Regions from separate parts of the Paenibacillus sp. FSL P4-0338 genome, predicted to be linked through region 1. Evidence: predicted binding sites of a transcription regulator. Region 1 holds the regulator's gene; the other holds the start of a gene.

Region 1 (6,133 bases):
TTTCTTCATCCTCCTTGAGAGACATATATGCAGGTTGGCGATAGCATTCGAGGAATACAATCAGTATATCAATTCAAGTATATTAATCGATGTATCTCAAACCATATATCTCCATTAAGCCACAGTTCCCCGTCTGCCACCAGTCCCAGAACAGTTCCAGATTATTTTCGACATGATGGATACAAAAAAACGGAAGAACAGATAATCTGTTCCCCCGCATGTTATTCTGCTGAGCGCTTAGCTTAACGGTTGGGCAAACTGTACCCCTCACCGATGGCGCTGCCATCCTTGAAGCGGTAGAAGTTGTAATAGAATCGCCCGTCTTTTTTGTAAAATAGCTGCCAGGCATATTCCCCGTTATATACACCGGGCAGCAGCCGTTCGATCTTCACGTCCGGTAACTGATCGGCTATGATTCCGCGCATTTTCTCTTCGGAAGTGCCTTTGCTCAGCTCTTCAGCATACAGGTCGTTGTCGCCTCCGGCAGGCTTGCCCTCCAAGGTGAAACGGACCCACACCATCAGATCGGTCCCGGCTTCATTTTTGCCGGTTAGCACCCAGTAGATCTCATTCTCATTCCAGACGGATTTCTGAGCCTTGGTTACCTCCGTTAGTCCGGCACGCGTCCGGGCCAGCTCCTTGGCCTCATTCCGCTCGTTCCACTGGTCCTTCATAATGTAGGCATAGAACTGGCTTAATCCGAACAGAAGGAGCAGCACCACGGTAAGCCCCAGCCAGATCCATTTTCTCCTCTTCTTCTTCACAACGCTGCTTCCTTTCCCGTTCTCCTGAATTACCGTTTAAGCAGGCTCTCGAACGTCTCCTGTGCTTTGCGGCGGATAGCTTCTTCATCCAGTGTCAGGCATTGTCCATGCTTCACAACCTGCTGGCCGTTCACCCATACATGCTCCACATCCTTGGCACTTGCCGAATAGACGGCATGGGAGAGCAGATCGGTATGCGGCAGCAAATGCGGCTGGTCAATATCAAGCGCGATGAAGTCGGCCTTCATTCCTGCTGCAAGCCGGCCTACCCCGCTTAGGAAAATAGACTGAGCCCCGTATTCCGTGGCCATCAGTAGCGCTTCAGGAGCCGGTACCGCTGTAGGATCACCGCTTACGCCCTTGTGGATCAGAGCCGCCAGCCTCATCTCTTCGAACATATCCAGATTGTTGTTGCTTGCCGCGCCGTCTGTACCCAGGGAGACCTTAACCCCGGCTCGCAGCAGCTCAGGAACACGTGCAACCCCGCTGGCCAGCTTCAGGTTACTGCCGGGGTTATGCGACACGCCAACGTTATAGCGGGCCAGAATCCCGATCTCTTCATCGTTCAGATGAACCCCGTGGGCAATGAGCGAAGGACGGGTGAACATCCCCAGCTTCTCCAGATGTGCGACCGGACGAAGGCCGTAGTCAGCCACGTTCTGCTCCACTTCATGGCGCGTCTCGGACATATGGGTATGCATCGGCAGGTCCAGATCATGGGCAGCCTGCACAAACTTCATGAAAAACTCTGGAGGACAGGTGTACGGAGCGTGCGGTGAGAGCATAGTTGTAATTCTGCCGTCAGCCTTGCCGTGCCAGTTACGGGCAAAAGCAACCGCCTCAGCGAGCTTTGCTTGCTGTACCTCTTCCGGGCACAGCCCAATTACGCCGCGCATCAGCACCGCACGAATACCGGACTGCTCCGTTACTTCCGCTACCCGGTCCATATGATCATACATATCGAGGAAGGTGGTTGTGCCGCCCTTCAGCATTTCCAGTACGGACAACGAGGTTCCCCAATATACATCATCACCAGTGAATTTCTCTTCCATCGGCCACATCTTCTCCTGCAGCCAAGTCTGAAGCACCATATCGTCGCCGTATCCGCGCAGCAGTGACATGGCCGTATGCCCATGGGTATTGACCAGACCCGGCATGAACAGCAGACGGCTGCCGTCTACGACCTGAGCGCCATCCTCCACTACCGGCTCAGCTTCACCTATGTAAGTAATCAGATCATTCTCCAGGGTCATATACCCGCTTAGAACCGGCTTGTCGCTGCCCGGAACCAGGAAGTGCCCGTTCTTGATTATCGTGATCTTACTGCTCATCTTCTGCCTCATCCTTTCCATCATGCAAATAATAGGCCAGGCTCTGCAGATCTGTGGTGAAATCTGCGGCATGAATCCGGATATTGGCAGGCGTCTTGAGAATAACCGGTGCGAAGTTCAGAATCGCCTCAATGCCGGAGTCCACAAGAATATCAGCTACATTCTGGGCTTCGCTGTCAGGTACGGTAATAATCCCGATGCGGATGCCCTGCGAGCGGATTGTGCTGCTTAACTCCTCCATCGGCTGCACAACCAGCGAGTTGATCTGCTGGCCCACCTTCGGCGGGTAGGCATCGAAGATCGCAGTAATCTTCATCGTATCCTTCAAGTAAGCGTTGTAGTTAGACAAGGCATGACCGAGATTACCGGCTCCAACCAGTGCAACATTAATTTGCTGGTCAAGCTTCAGGATATGGCGAATCTTCTCAATTAGATAGGATACATCGTAGCCGATACCCTTCCTGCCAAAATCACCGAAGTAAGCCAAATCCTTACGGATCTGGGCGGGATTCAGATCAAGCTTCTGGCCCAGCTCCTGAGAAGAGACTGTGGAGATTTCACGTTTTTGGAGATCGTTCAGGAAACGCAGGTACACTGGGAGCCTGCGCACGACGGCCTCCGATATTTTATCCGATTTCATGTATTCTCCTCCTTAATAGTTGTGTTATACCCGTTCAATTATAGCAACCGTGCCCCCCGCCTGCCGGATCGGCAGGACAGGGCGGGAACGGATCTTCAGGTTAATCATGACTTATTAATAATAGCAATAGCAGATGAATTAGGAAACCCCGCCGTCTTCCAGCCATTCGGCAATTCTCGGGACCATCTGCTCGGTGAGCATATGCTCCATCTTGGGACCGGGGAGTGAATACAGGAAGTACTTTCCGTAATGCGATTCAATTACTCTAGTATCGTACACAATTACGATGCCCCGGTCCTGCGCCGTGCGGACCAGCCGCCCGAAGCCCTGCTTGAAGCGGATGACTGCCTGCGGCACGGACAGCTTCATGAACGGGTTCTTCTTCTGTGCCTGAAGCAGCTCCGACTTCGCTTCTGCCAGCGGGTGATTCGGCGGCTGGAACGGCAGTCTGACAATCGCCAGGCAGGTCAATGCTTCTCCCGGAATATCTACCCCTTCCCAGAAACTGCTGGTACCGAGCAGGACCGAAGCCGGGCTGTCCTGGAAGCGGCGGATCAGCTTGCTCCGGCTGCCGCCCTCCACACCTTGTCCGAGCACCGCGATATCCTGGGAGGCAAGCGCCTCCTTCAGCGGGTCATAGACCTGGCGCAGCATCTTGTAGGAGGTGAACAGCACCAGCATTCGCCCTCGTGTAGTTACAGCAGTCTCGGCGAGGGAATGAACAAGCGTGTCCACAAAACGGGCATCCCCTATACTTCCCTTGACGCTCGGGAAGTCGCGGGGAATGACCAGCAGAGCCTGCTCCCGGTATTTAAACGGCGACGGAAGCAGCGCTGTCATCAGACGCCCCTGCTCCGCAGCTTCACCAAGGCCCAGGTTATCGATCATGAACTGGAAGGACTTATCCACGGATAAGGTGGCCGAGGTCAGGACAATACTCTTCTTCTTGTCGAAGAACAGCTCCCTGAGCTGGGTACTGACATCTACAGGAACGGCATACATTTGCAGCGACTTGCCTTTATAATTACCGCTTCCCTCCAGCCAATACACGATATTCTCATCGTTCAGGCCCATGAAGAAGCGGATCTGCTCTCTAATGGATGCCAGATCCTTAAATAACCCGCCGATATCGGTCACAAGACTGTCCGAGGAGGATTGGCTGTCCGTGTCACGCATCTCACTGAGCATCTTGTCACCCTTGCGGATGATATCGCTCAGACTGAGGTTCAGCGTATTCTCAAGGGCCGCCAACTCCTCCCAATCCTTCGGCTTCTTGCCCGGCTGCAGGCGGGCCACCAGCTGGCCTGCTTCACCGGCTCCGGCATCGCTGCGCTCGGGCAGCAGGCTGAAGAGCCGGTCGCTGAGCGCATCCCAAGATTCCTTCACCGTCAGCAGATCGGGATAGATCCGGTCGATCACGCCGCTCCATTCGGAAGCCTGCTCACTGCCCGAAGACTGCAGACTCTGGCGGAGGGCAGGCAGCTGCCCGCTCCGGCTATCCTTATAGAGGCGGGTGAGGGTATGGGCGAATGTGAAATATTTCATCTGCATGCCAAGATGCTTGCCGGCAATATCTTCCAGATGATGGGCTTCATCAATCACAAGATGATCGTAAGCCGGAAGTAGCTGATGCCCGGCTTTGACATCTGCGAACAGCTTGGAGTGATTGGTGACCACCACATCAGAGATCCCGGCTTCATGCTTGGCCCGGTGGTAATAGCATTTGCGGAACCAGGGACAAGCCCGTCCCAGGCAGGAGTCGGTATCACTGGCTACAGTCTCCCAGAAATCGCCGCCCCGTCCGCTTAAGTTAAGCTCCTCATCATCGCCGGTCGTCGTCTGGGTCAGCCAGACAAGCATTTGCGCAGCGGTGAGCGCTTCTTCTCTTGGACTCGTAAAGTCCTTTTTATTCATTCTATGTTCGAACTTGCGCAGACACAAATAGTGCCCTCTTCCCTTAAAGATGGAGGCCTTGAACGGGAACGGCACAACGCTGGTTAAGAGTGGGATATCCCGCTCACGCAACTGGTCCTGAAGGTTAATGGTATGAGTGCTGACCATCACCTTTTGATCACTTTTCACACTATGGTAGATGGCCGGAAGCAGGTAACCCAGCGACTTGCCGGTGCCGGTTCCCGCTTCAATCAGCAGATGCTTGTCCTTCTCAAGCGCTGTAATGACCTCATGGATCATCAGCTCCTGGGCCTCACGGCTCTCATACTGTGGAAGAACAGCCTTCAGCCGCTTCGTTACCTCATCCATATACTCTTCAAAGGTAATATTCTCCAGCGGATTGACGTTTCCTTCCTCCCGGGGCGTTGCCAACTCTGCCCAATCCCCCACAGCCAGCGCAAGCTGGCGGTAGAAGCTCAGCTCTCCTTCCGGCTGAAAGGTCTCCATCTCCCGCTCCCGCAGCAGACCGTCGAAATACCAGGCCAAATCACTGTCTTCGTCTGCGAACAGCTCATTCAGCCGCTGAATAGTCAACAGCGGCAGACTGTGCAGCTCTTCCAGACATTTAAGCAGCACAATAGCCGTGGCAAGCGCATCACTGTCAGCCTGATGGGGACGGTCATGCGTAATGCCGAAGTGGCTGCTTACCGCGCCTAGCTGATAGGTGCTCAGCGAGGGAAAGCATATTTTGAGAAAATCGATGGTATCCAGAATCCGCCCCTGAAACGGCAGGTAGCCGCAGCGGTCCAGCGCATTCTGCAAAAAATGAAAATCAAACGCTACATTGTGTCCGACGAGGACGACATCATCCAGCAGCGGCACCAGCTCCATCATCATCTCATCAAGCTCTGGCGCATCCTGTACATCACTGTCTGTAATTCCGGTCAGGCCCGTAATAAAAGGAGGAATGGGTGCTCCGGGCTTGACGTAGGAACCATACACCCGGGAGATCGTCCCGTCTTCTTCTATAATGGCAAGGCCAACCTGGATGATTTCTCCCACAGATTGGGTTCCCGTAGTTTCAAAATCAAGCACGGCAAATTTCATTATAAGTTCTATTCCCTTTCACTTGAGACTCTTTATCAGCATAACAGAAGTTACGAAAAAAGGCGATGCACACCCCAGAAAGTGGTGGGGCGCATCGCCTAAAGGAACCGGGAAAAAGTTATAAAAGCGAAACCAGCTGATGGCCAAACTCCAGCTTCCCGCCCCGTCTGCGGCATACCTCCAGATTCACATTCGGCTCCGGCAGATCCGGGTCATGCAGCAGCGACAGGCTAAACAGCTCACTGGCTTCATTAAAGCGTTCCTGGGAAGCACGGATACAGCCCAGCGCATTATAGATCATCGCCTTCAGCTTCACCTCACGGATCAGGCCCAGCATGTGATCCAGATGTCCCCAGGCAATCTCGCCTTCACCTTCCTGCAGATAAGCCATGGCCAGA
Region 2 (6,133 bases), on a different contig from region 1:
AGGACCAGCCGCTCAACCCGCTCCAGGGACAGACCGGCAATGACCACACCCACCTGATGCCCCCGGTTGTTATAGACCGGCACGAAGCCGCGCAGGGATCTGCCGAGCGGGCCGGCCCCTTCGGAGATACTCTCCCCTCCGCGCAGCGATATCTCTTGGCCTCCTCCCGCAAAGGGCAGTCCGACCAGCGAGGCATCCGGATGGGAATAGCGGATACCCTTCATATCTGTGACTACCACGAACATAATATCATTGCGGCGGGCGATTCTTGAGGTGTAGTCCTGAATCTCCTTGCTGTTGCCCTCACTGAGTCCCTCAGAGACCAGCGGAATCAGAGCGATGGTACGGGCAATCGTAATCGCCTTATCCTCCAGCGCCTGCCGGGTCTGCGGAATAATCTGATTGCGGAAAATAAAATATAAAATCAGCAATACCAGCAGGACAACGGCAGACACCATAACGGCGATCATTGTGCGCAGACTGTAGCTTTTTTTCCTGGCCACTTGCGTGATGACCTCCCTTCATATCCCTTTTCCCTTCGAACTATATTAGTTGAACCTGAATTTGTAAAGCTGCTCCCGGGGCTCGCTTCTGGGGAATAGAAGAATGAAGCAAGCCCAGCCGTTCTGCCGGAGACAGGAGGGCTGGGCTTGCTGGGCTGAACTTTTCACAACTCTATTAATTGGATGATAGCTTACTGCTTCTTGGCCTGTTCCAGCGCCTGGGTCACCGCTTCAATAATTCCGCCGCTGGAGCCGGAAGCACCGGAGAGGGCGTCTACGCCTTCTGTGGTTTGCTTTTCAATAATTTCAGGAATGGTATTCTCCACTGCCGCATCGATCATCGCCTGCGTCTCCTTATGCTCCTCTACGGTAATGGCGTCGATCTTCTCATCCTTGATTTCTACCGCCACTTTAATATCACTCTTGACCCCTTTACCTGTTCCATCATACGTCCCGTCTACATACTTGCCGGAAGATGAAGAGCATCCTGCCGTAAGTACTGTTGCAGCCGCAAGGGCAGAGAACAGCAACGTTTTTGTCCACTTGTGCATGAGTAATTCCTCCTTCTGGAAAGTTTCTATTTCTTAAGTGCCTTCACAGCTTCATCCGCTGCAATCCGGCCGAAGGTGGTGATGTCTGCAAGTGCATTCCCGCCCAGACGGTTGGCGCCGTGTACCCCGCCGGTTACTTCGCCCGCAGCATACAGTCCGGCAATGACCTGATCCTTGGTATCCAGCACCTGTGCCTGAGTGTTAATCGCTACTCCGCCCATGGTATGGTGGATTCCCGGTGTTACCTGAATTGCATAATATTTACCTTTTTCAAAAGACAGTTCAAGATCCGGCCGTTCAAACTCTGTATCCTTACCGGAAGCAACGAAGCCATTATACGTATTCAGTGTATCTGCCAGTGCTTTGCCGTCTACACCAATCTGTGCCGCCAATTCTTCAGGAGTTGCCGCTTCTTTGACCAGATCCATTCCAAAGTAAACCTCGGTTGCCTTCAGGTTCGCACGCAGCTCATCATTGAAGATCAGGTAAGCTACTTTGCCGGACTGGGCCAGAATATTCTGGGACACGACATCGCGGGTCAGCAGTTCATTCGTGAATCGCTTGCCTTCGCTATTGACCAGAATTGCACCGTCTCCGCGTACCCCTTCCGTGATCAGCACGCCTTGATTCGGAATGGTGGTCGGATGAATCTGAATCTCCTTCATGTCTACCAGCTTGGCGCCGATCTTCTCTGCCATCGTTGTACCATCGCCGGTTGCGCCTGGATGGTTAGTCGTAGAGAACCCTTCCAGCTTCGGCTGGTACCCCTTGATCATGTCCATGTTGGCGCCAAAACCGCCGGCCGCCAGGATAACAGAATTGGCACTAATCGTGTACTGCTTGCCATCCTTATCCGTCACCTTCACCCCGGTAACCATGCCGTCCTTGTTCTTGACGATCTCATCGGCAGTCGTCCGCAGGCGCACATCAATCTTGTATTCCTCCAGCTTCTTCTTCAGCGCGACTACGATGAAATTCCCTGCCGCTTCCCCGCCTGCCGGACGGTGAATCCGGTTCACGCTTGCCCCGCCTGCGCGTCCCACTTCAGACAGCTCGGCTCCATTCTCCTTCAGCCACTCCACGGAAGCCGCCGCACCGTTCGTAAGCGTTCTGACCAGTTCCGGGTTGTTAAGGTTCTTGCCGCCCTTCATGGTATCCTCGAAATGCAGCTCCGGACTGTCTTTGATGCCATCCGCTGCCTGATAAGGTGTTCCTGCCGCATTCAATCCGCCTTCCGCACGGACGGTATTGCCTCCAAGCATAGGCATTTTTTCGATCAGTATCACCTTAGCTCCCTGATTATGCGCTTCAATGGCAGCAGTCATTCCCGCGCCGCCGCCGCCGATAATTACAATGTCCGTAGACTCCCCTTTGGTGCTGTTACATGCAGGCAATACCACCAGACTTGCCAGCAGCAACCCTTTGCCCAGCAGACTTCCCCATCTCTTTCTGTTCATTCTGTTCTCCTCCAATTGTCATTGTGCATATTTTCACAATCATCATAACCTGAAGGAGCCCTCACTAGAATATTTAGTAATTAAAGAAATGATAAAGTAAATAAAGGTAGTGAATTTGCTTGAATGTGGTTATAGATTTATAATTGGAGCTTATACAACCGTATCACTAGGAGGAACAGAAACTATGGAAAAAAGCGAAAAATATTGGCTGGCCGGTGCTGTTCTGGCAGCAGCCGGTGTCTCCCTGATGAGCTACACCGCAAGCCGCTATACTTCATTCAAAAGAGTAGTTGCCCGAACCATCCGTCTGGAAGATATCGCTGCACTGGAAATTACCCGCCTGTCTTCTGTTCCCGGTGAACAGAAGGATGTTGTGCTCACCGAGCCGGAAGCGATTAAGCGGATCTACGATGATTTCTCTGGTGTCCGCCTGATGAAATCCGCCCGCAATGTCAACACTGACAACAAGTACAGCTATTACATGACCATCGTGCAGGCCGACCGGAAGCAGCGGTTCGACATTATTTTGAAGGGCAAGCATCACATGATTATCTACGACAATGACATGAACAACCCGCACCTGGTAGCCTACAAAATCATTAACGAGTTCAGTCCGCTGGCTCTGCAGCAGGCCTTCGATTGATTCTGCGCACGTTTATGTATGGCATAGCTTAATAACCTTCACAGCTAATGTGAAGGCTATATGGAGTCATGGAACGCCTGAGGCAGCCTCGGGACACCGTGACTCCGTTTTATTTTATAGAGAAAGCCTATAGATATTTACGGATAAGTTCATGCCCTTCAGGTCTCACCTTATACATATACACCGGCCTGCCTACTGCCCCGTAGCTAAGCTCCATCTCCAGAATGCCTGCCTCCGTCAGAAAAGCCAGATATTTGCGGACCGAGATCCGCGAGATGGGCGCATGGCTGCTGATATCCTCTGTGGAGAACACCCGGCTCTCCAGCCGGTTAATCGTGCTCCAGATGCTCTCCAGTGTGCCTTCGGCAAGTCCCTTGGGCAGCGGCAAGGCAGCGGACTGCTCCTCTTCCGTCCCGAGCGAATGCCGCAGCAGCTTATCCAGCTGCTCCTGGCTGAGATGCTCCTTGTGCATCAGCTTATAATCTTCACGATACGCCGACAAGGCCGCCTGAAACCGTGCAAACTCGAACGGCTTGATCAAATAATCCACGGCCCCGTTCTGCAGTGCCTTGCGGATGCTGGCATTGTCGCTGGCGGCGGAGATCACAATGATATCCACCTTGCTCCCCTGCTCCCGCAGAGCAGAGAGCAGCTGCAGCCCGCTGACACGCGGCATATAAATATCCAGCAGCACCAGATCTACCTGCTCCTTCTCCAGCATAGTCATCGCCTCATCCCCTGTCGCCGCCCAGCCCGCATACTCAAAGCCCGCAACCTGCTCCAGATAATGCCGGTTAAACTTCGCCACCATCGGGTCATCCTCTACGATCAACACTCTAATGTTCATGGGTTCTCCTTGTCTTACTAAATAATTCCTAAGGTTCGTTCAATAGAATTCTCCACAGGATACGGGGTCTCCTTCGGCAACACCCCCGTGCTGAACTTCCCGGATTGTATCGCCTCTCTGGTATCGATTACAAACTCAGTAATATCAGTGATTTCTACTATGCATTCGTAGATGAATTTATGCACCATATCGCCCCTGAGACCTAACTGAATGGCTCTTCGCGGCAATTTGTTCCCATGGATATCTCTATCCGGGTCCCATTGGCATCTCACTTGGGAAGCTTGTAACTTCGTCTGCCACTCCTCTTGGGAAGCATACAAGTCAGGATCATATGAGGACAGCACCACCTGAGACAAAATATGATTGAAGCCCTCTCTGGTAATATCAATCGCCAATATCCGCTCCTGATCCGTTTTGGTCGCCCACCCTGACCGGTACATCATCCATAAGAAAGAAGGCTTGATCCAGGTCATTCTATCTATCTTGAAAGAAGGCCCGAATTGCCCAAACTCTGATACCTCATCTGCAATTTTATGATTATATGCTTGGTAGACTCTGACCGTTTGATCATTGTAATGGGCGATGATTATTCTCTCTTCTGCATCTGTCGTCCGCTCCAGTTGTTTTCGCACAGTTGTCATTTAGATGGTTGCCTCCGAACTTTTTTCTAATGCTGCTCCTATCAGTATATTCTGAGTCTGCTATTCAGTCTAACTTTAGATCAACTTTCCTCCCAAATAGAAAAAACGGCTTGGGATAGAGGAGATTCTCCTACCCTAAAGCCGCTATTAGTTCTTTTTCAAAATCCCAAAGATTCACCAACGAGGATAACCTTAATTCTCCCCGCTGTTTTACACATTCTTGTTTCGACGATGTAAGAACAGATACAATCATCCGATTTACAATCTGCGCAAGCACCATTGACCAGGCAGGGCGTTTTTTGCGGTGAATGTAAGAATGGGCTGGACGAACTTGAACAACGGCTTGCGTTAATGGGGGCGGCATAGGTTCTGGCTCTGATTACTGCGTCTTCAGCGGTCTTGCACACCTTATTCATCCCCACGACAGCAACCACACTTCTCGGTCCAAAAGTAATCGCTGCCGCCCGGTTGCCCACACTGTCGATATTAACCAATATCCCATCCTCACTAACCGCGTTGAAGCTGGTTAAATAGGTATCGCACAAAAGAGATTGGCGCATGAGGTCATAACGTTCCTCCATCGTCTGTGCTGTATCACGGTCAGTGACTCTATAACTGCCTTGACGTACCCGATCAAGAAGCCCGATTTCCTCAAGCGTGACGGACCCGCCCCATGATACCGAAGACTGTTCCGGAATTAAGGATAGCGCCTTTTCTGCAGCTTCAATGGCGTTATCACAGTAATAGGCTTCAAATTTTCTGCTTTGCAGATTTTTAATAACCTTAGTGGCTAACAGCCGGTTTCTCGCTTTGATTGAATCTTCTTTCGCTTGCATTGTTCTTCCTCCGTTCTAACCTTAGACAAGGTGGCTAAACTTCGTGTGTATGTATAATTAATATAGTATAGTAAAAAGAAAAAGGATGTTGCACATGCAACGCGAGGCCGCTCAGAATAACTTAGCTTCCCTCTGTCAATCACGTTTATTTTCAGGGATTTCTCCAGATGATATTCCCCAAATGCTTGAATGTCTGTCAGCCACGCAGAAAGAATATGCAAAAGATGAGATGGTGGTCCGTGAGGGGGATTTCGTCGATGATGTCGGCATCATATTGCAGGGTACCGCTCAAAGTACGAAATTGAACGTCAAAGGAAAACAAATTATTGTATCCCTCCATTATCCTGGTGGATATACCGCTGTACTAACAGCTGCCAGCCGTGGAAGAAGATGCCCAATGTCAATACAGGCAATAGAACCACTTGAGGTTCTGTTTATTCCGGTCCAAAACATATTGAGCCCTTGCACAAAGTTAGGTATAGCACACGAACAATTACTTGGTAATCTTTTCGATAGTATCGCCGAACGGGCGTTAGAACTGCATGACCGGAATGATTGTCTGATTATGCCGACTATTCGCGATAAGGTCCTGACTTATTTAACAAGAGTTGTGCGCGAAACGGGAACGGAGACTTTTACAATTCCCTTTGACCGG

Evidence for each region. Region 1 encodes Rex, which represses fermentation and respiration genes when NADH is low (regulators of the CRP and FNR family bind a similar motif). Its sites were predicted from a motif close to TTGTGAAATATTTCACAA; they were not measured.
Region 2: the regulator Rex is predicted to act here: its motif matches at 2,533-2,550, upstream of MKZ07_RS32825 (flavocytochrome c).

Annotation. Positions count from the first base shown of each region.
Region 1 is NZ_JBBOCG010000001.1:2,558,926-2,565,058, forward strand. It holds gene MKZ07_RS11300 (aminoglycoside adenylyltransferase domain-containing protein) at 1-9, opposite strand, end outside; gene MKZ07_RS11305 (cell wall elongation regulator TseB-like domain-containing protein) at 243-764, opposite strand; gene MKZ07_RS11310 (amidohydrolase) at 794-2,095, opposite strand; gene MKZ07_RS11315 (redox-sensing transcriptional repressor Rex) at 2,085-2,735, opposite strand; gene dinG (ATP-dependent DNA helicase DinG) at 2,874-5,735, opposite strand; gene MKZ07_RS11325 (hypothetical protein) at 5,854-6,133, opposite strand, start outside.
Region 2 is NZ_JBBOCG010000002.1:2,032,096-2,038,228, reverse strand. It holds gene dcuS (DcuS/MalK family sensor histidine kinase) at 1-503, opposite strand, end outside; gene MKZ07_RS32830 (FMN-binding protein) at 695-1,054, opposite strand; gene MKZ07_RS32825 (flavocytochrome c) at 1,081-2,511, opposite strand; gene MKZ07_RS32820 (hypothetical protein) at 2,696-3,154, shown strand; gene MKZ07_RS32815 (response regulator) at 3,282-4,001, opposite strand; gene MKZ07_RS32810 (DUF4291 domain-containing protein) at 4,019-4,642, opposite strand; gene MKZ07_RS32805 (lactate utilization protein) at 4,801-5,478, opposite strand; gene MKZ07_RS32800 (Crp/Fnr family transcriptional regulator) at 5,573-6,133, shown strand, end outside.